2 regions of the Latilactobacillus parasakei genome follow, and region 1 is predicted to be linked to the other one. Evidence: a T-box and tRNA genes for the amino acid it is inferred to sense, from the RefSeq annotation. Region 1 holds a T-box; the other holds one or more tRNA genes.
What was found. The T-box of region 1 lies ahead of leuS (leucine--tRNA ligase). A T-box ahead of a tRNA ligase gene usually reads a tRNA of that ligase, here a tRNA-Leu.

Region 2: it encodes a tRNA-Leu, which carries the amino acid that the T-box ahead of leuS (leucine--tRNA ligase) is inferred to sense. The anticodon was not compared.

Annotation. Positions count from the first base shown of each region.
Region 1 covers NZ_CP186861.1:2,065,957-2,069,101, forward strand. The annotation lists gene ACPBEH_RS10280 (LysM peptidoglycan-binding domain-containing protein) at 1-1,446, shown strand, start outside; T-box leader at 1,470-1,676, shown strand; gene leuS (leucine--tRNA ligase) at 1,780-3,145, shown strand, end outside.
Region 2 covers NZ_CP186861.1:1,927,007-1,930,151, forward strand. The annotation lists gene ACPBEH_RS09555 (Tex family protein) at 1-151, shown strand, start outside; gene ACPBEH_RS09560 (SprT family protein) at 154-606, shown strand; gene ACPBEH_RS09565 (GNAT family N-acetyltransferase) at 707-1,168, opposite strand; tRNA gene ACPBEH_RS09570 (tRNA-Leu) at 1,257-1,341, shown strand; gene ACPBEH_RS09575 (ECF transporter S component) at 1,469-2,062, shown strand; gene ACPBEH_RS09580 (hypothetical protein) at 2,110-2,748, opposite strand; gene ACPBEH_RS09585 (cold-shock protein) at 3,059-3,145, shown strand, end outside.

The DNA.
Region 1 (3,145 bases):
TCAGTGATGATTGCCCAAGCGTCTCTTGAATCAGGTTTCGGGAATAGTGCTTTAGGCAAAGCCCCTAACTACAACTTATTCGGTGTTAAAGGGAGTTACAACGGTAGCTCTGTCTACATGCTAACAAACGAAGATGATGGTCATGGTAATCTTTACCAAATCAACGCTGCTTTCCGTAAATATCCTTCATACTACCAATCACTACAAGATTACGTGCATGTTTTGAAGAATACTTCTTTTGGATCAACACCTTATTATCAAGGCGCCTTTAAGAGTCACACAACAAGCTACCAAAACGCGACACAATATCTTCAAGGTCGCTATGCAACAGCTACGAACTATGCGGCTAGTTTAAATCGTCTGATCCAACAATATAATTTAACACAATATGACACACCTGCGACAAGTGGTAACAATGGTGGCGGGACAGTGACAACCCCAACCAATCCAACAACGCCAACCAAACCAACAAATGGCGAAAAATACACGGTTAAAGCCGGCGATTCAGTTTACGGCATTGCTAAACGTTATGGAATTTCAATGAGTACTTTAATCAGTTGGAATAACATTAAAAATAACATGATTCATCCTGGTGATGTCTTAATTGTTTCGGCTAACAAACCAACAACACCAACGAATCCGACGACACCAACCAATCCAACTAAACCAACAAATGGTGAAAAATACACAGTTAAAGCCGGCGATTCAGTTTACGGCATTGCTAAGCGTTACGGTATTTCAATGAATACGTTAATTAGCTGGAATAACATTAAAAATAACATGATCCACCCGGGCGATGTGTTGATTGTTTCTGCTAAACAAACAACAAACCCAACAACACCAACGAATCCAACTAAACCGACAAATCCAACGAACCCAACAACACCGGCGAATAACCAAACTTACACGGTTAAGTCTGGCGATTCAGTTTGGGCAATCTCAAACCGTTATGGTGTTTCAATGGCGAACTTGGTGAAGTGGAATAATATCCGTAATAACTTCATCTATCCTGGTCAAAAATTAATTGTTGGTCAAAAATCAACGGGACAAACAACACCTCCAACAAATAACAACAACAATAGCAGTAGTAATAATAACAATGGCTCAACAACGACAACCGCTAAAACCTACAAGGTCAAAGCTGGTGATTCAGTATGGCGGATTTCACAACAATCAGGAATCTCAATGGCTGAATTGGTTCGTTTAAATAACATTAAAAATAATTTTATTTATCCAGGTCAAGTGTTAAAAGTCAGTGCTGGTAAAACAACAACTAACAATAACAATCAAACGACGCCTAATAAAACAAAGTCTTATACCGTTAAATCAGGTGATAGCCTATGGTCAATCGCTCAAAAAAATGGCACGACAATTAGCCAATTGAAGACTGCCAATAATTTACGCTCAGATTTAATCTTAGTTGGCCAAGTCTTGAAATTGAAGTAAGAGTTTGGTATGCTAAGAACAATTATTTAACGTTGAGAGGGATTAGTAGTTAAGTGAAACGTCCAGAGAGCGTGTGGTTAGTGCGAACACGTCGTTGAACTTAGCGAACTCACCTTTGAGTTTTCTATTGAAATCAAGTAGATAGAAACGTCAGCCACGTTACGGCCAGAGAGTTGCTCAGTTTGAACTGGGCAGAACTTAGGTGGCATCGCGGTCAATTCGTCCTATGGTATTTATACCATAGGACTTTTTTTGACGTTAAGTGGATTAAAAAAGAGTGCGTCAAAAGTGTCTATACTTTTGAAAGTACGCTAAAAATAAGGAGTGTTTGATATGACTTACGATCATCGCGCAGTTGAACAAAAGTGGCAAGCCTACTGGCAATCACATAAATCTTTTAAAACAACAGAAGATAAAGATAAGAAAAATTTCTACGCATTAGATATGTTCCCATACCCATCAGGACAAGGGTTGCACGTTGGCCATCCTGAAGGCTATACGGCAACTGATATCTTGGCCCGGATGAAACGGATGCAAGGCTTCAACGTGTTGCACCCAATGGGTTGGGATGCATTCGGCTTACCTGCTGAACAATATGCGTTAGATACGGGGAATAACCCTGCTGATTTCACGCAAAAAAATATCAACACTTTCAAACGTCAAATCAATTCATTAGGCTTCTCATACGATTGGGATCGCGAAGTGAATACAACGGATCCTGATTTTTACAAATGGACCCAATGGATTTTTGAAAAAATGTACGAAAAAGGCTTGGCTTATGAAGCCGAAGTTGCTGTTAACTGGAGCCCAGATTTAGGGACAGTTGTGGCCAACGAAGAAGTGATCGACGGTAAAACTGAACGTGGTGGTTACCCTGTTTACCGGAAACCAATGCGTCAATGGATGTTGAAGATTACGGCTTATGCTGATCGTTTAATCGATGACTTAGACCTGGTTGATTGGCCTGAAAGTGTCAAAGATATGCAACGTAACTGGATTGGTCGCTCAAAAGGTGCCGAAGTTTCATTTGCTGTTGAAAACCACGACGCTAAGGTCGATGTCTTCACAACGCGTGCCGATACAATGTTTGGTGTTAGTTACATCGTGATGGCCCCAGAACATAAATTAGTGGCCGACATCACAACGCCTGAACAAAAAGCTGCTGTTGAAGCTTATTTAAAAGAAATTGAACACAAGAGTGATCTTGAACGGACTGATTTGGCGAAGGACAAAACAGGTGCCTTTACGGGTGCTTATGCCATCAATCCGGTGAACGGCGAACGTTTACCAATCTGGATTTCAGATTACGTTTTAGCGTCATACGGGACTGGTGCTGTCATGGCCGTTCCTGCACATGACCCTCGCGATTGGGAATTTGCCAAGAAATTCGGTTTACCATTGAAACCAGTTGTTTCAGGCGGTAACCCTGAAGAAGCTGTTCACACAGAACCTGGTGTAATGATTAATTCGGATTTCTTAGATGGCTTAGACAAGCAAGCTGCTATCGACAAGATGATTCCATGGTTGGTTGAACACAAAGTGGGTCATGAACAAATCAGTTATAAATTACGTGACTGGTTATTCTCACGTCAACGCTACTGGGGTGAACCAATTCCAATTATTCATTGGGAAGATGGCACAACATCTGTCGTTCCAGAAGAGCAATTACCACTTGAATTACCATTAACAAGCGATATCA
Region 2 (3,145 bases), 140 kb from region 1:
AGTTCATATTTCGCAATTGGCCAATCACTTTGTTAAACATCCATCTGATGAAGTTTCAGTTGGTGATGTTGTTCAGGTTTGGGTCTTAAGCGTCGATCAAGAACGTGAACGAGTTCAATTGACGATGAAGGCGCCTAAAGCAACTGATTAATGATGACGGATCAAGAATTAACGCAACTCATCCAAAATATTTCAGTAACCACGTTTAATCGGCCGTTTAGCCACCAAGCAAACTTTAATCGGCGCCTAAAAACAACAGGGGGTCGGTATCATCTGCAAGACCACCATATCGATATTAACCCGTTGATGGTGGTCCAAGGGCAGGCTGTTTTAGAAGGCATCATTAAACATGAGCTGTGTCATTACCACCTGCATTTATTGCACCGTGGATACCGGCATCGTGATCAAGACTTTAAGCGGCTTTTACAACAGGTTGGTGGTGCACGTTTTGCACCACCGGTCACGCCTAAAAAGGCAGCACAAAAACGACTAGAATATCAATGCACCAAATGTGGTCAGTTGTATCAACGACAACGGCATATCAATACAACGCGTTATGTCTGTCGTCGCTGCCATGGCCATTTAAAATTGGTAAAAGAAATCTAAAAATGGAAGTGTGCGTTATAGAACACGTTAAGGCTACAAGTATGCTGAGATTAAAAACAGGACCTGAGACAAAAATAATTTTGTCTCAGGTCCTGTTTTTTTAAATTTGTCGGAGTGTTTGATTTTGCGTCACAAAGCCTAATTTTTGATAGAGTTGTAGGGCGGATTGGTTATTGCCCAAGACGGTTAGCTCCAAAAAGGCGAGTTGCTTTTCACTTTGCCAAGTACGAGCCTGTACTAATAATGCCGTCGCAAGGCCTTGGCGACGATAGTCTGGATGGACGTATAATGCAGTGACGTAGGCAAATTGATGACTGATAAAGAGATTGGAAGGACTGGTTTGTGCCGTGGTAACGTGGCAAAAGCTCGTTATCTGATCCTGATCGCGAGTGATATAGACGATTTGGCGGTTGTCTTCAACCATCATTTTCCAGGTAAAGAAATCAGGGCTACTCTTTTCTTGATAATTAGTTGGTTGAAGGGCGTGCATTTCGGACGTTAAAGCTTGATAAAGCGTCGTTAAAGCGCCAATATCGGTTAATTTAGCAGTTTCGATAAACATTTTTGGCCTCCGAGGCGAATTTTTGTTGACTTCAATTCAGGTTTCTCTTATACTAATGTACGTGGCTTAAAGTCATAAAGCAAGTATCGCGGGTGTGGCGGAATGGCAGACGCGCAAGATTAAGGATCTTGTCGGGAATTTTCCCGGTGGAAGTTCGAGTCTTCTCACCCGCATATGATAACAAGTTAAACGATACCGTTAGCGGTGTCGTTTTTTTGTGCCCTAATTAAGTTTGAGAATTGAATTCAATTTCGTAAATCGCTATAATGGGCAATAAGTTAATGGGAGAGGTAAATAGAGATGACACGTAATTCATCAGCGTATAAGATTAGCATTTTAGCGATTCTAACGGCATTGTTAATGATTCAGAGTTTTGTGCCGATGGTTGGTTATATTTATATTCTACCAGGGTTACCAGGGGTGACCACAATGCATTTAACCGTTATTATTGGGGCGATTATCTTAGGTACTCGTGGTGGGGCAACCCTAGGCGCAATCTGGGGAACATTATCCCTAATTCACGCCTATACAGCGCCAGTCGATGCCTTAACTTTATTGATCTTTCAAAATCCGGTAATCGCTATTCTACCGCGCTTGATGGTGGGGTTAGTGGCGGGATTATTGTATCAGCATTTACACAATACTAAAGCAGGTCAACGTGGCTCGATGGCGATCGCCGCTTTTTTTGGGACTATCGTTAATACGACGTTAGTCATTCTGTTGACATGGGCTTTTTACAGCCAACAAGCAGCCGGGATTTATAAAACGGACGTCAGTCACTTAATTATCGTGATGCTGAGTGCCGTAGCGATTAATGCCTTGATGGAAATAGCCCTAGCGGTGATTGTGACACCGTTTGTGGCCAAGCCATTATTAAGATTTAAGCGCGAATAAAAAGAGTCGGGACAAAAGTAATTTTTGTCCCGACTCTTTTTTAGTGGCTAGTCCAATTGTTTTTGAACCTTCTTAGCCTGTGCAGTGACCGTATTAATATTAACCTTAGCGATTTCGGCTTGTTGGTAAATAGCACTATAATATTGATTCAAGCGGTTGATAGGCGCTGCTAAATCATCCGCGTGTGCATCGGCCGATGTGTGATCGGCATAGAAGTCGGTTTCGGCTGTGGCAGCGGCGTCGTAGAAATTCGAAAGCGTTGTGTAATCAAGTGCGGATAGTTTCAAGCTTTGATTTAAATCCTTGATGAATTCAATGGGCAATTCGTCGCTTTCTTGATTAGCAATTTTAATCAGGCGCTTAACGACCGGCTTTAATTCAGCTTGTTGTGTTTTAAGCGTCTTGTAAGCTTCTGCTCGTGAAGCGGCAGTTTGTGCTATTTTAGACCCCTTAACATCTAGGAGGTTTTGATCTGGATATTTTGCTTGGATTTTAAGGTAGCTATCCGGTACGCCCTGACCGGCATCTTCTAGAGTGCTGAGTGCCGTTTGTTGGGTTTTAGAAATCTGCAAAATAGTGTTGAGGTCGTCTTTGACCTGCTGTTTTGTATCGAGCGGTTTTTCGCAACCGGCTAGTAAGAATAGTAGCCCCAAAATGGGGAGTAATCGTTTTAGTATTTTTAGCATTGTCAGGCACTCCAGTAGTTAAATTCGTTAACTTCATCTTAGCGTAAATACGTCTAAAAGCCAACCGTTTGCCATGGTAGATAACAGAAAAACGTCAATTTAATGGAAAGTATAAAAGTTCGGTTATCGTAGAAAGAAAACGGTTTATTTTTTAGTGTTTAGGGTTGTTTCTCTTTTTTTCATATGTTACACTATGTTTGTACTTTTTGACAGGTTATGGTTCGAATGTTTCCAAAAGAACTTTCTTCCATCGCACCGACAGAAATACACAAATTTATATGTGTCTAACGACACAAGGAGGAGTTTTCTCATGGAAAACGGAACTGTAAAATGGTTTAACGCAGAAAAAGGTTATGGCTTTGTAACTCGCGAAGATGGTAGTGATGTATTCGTACAT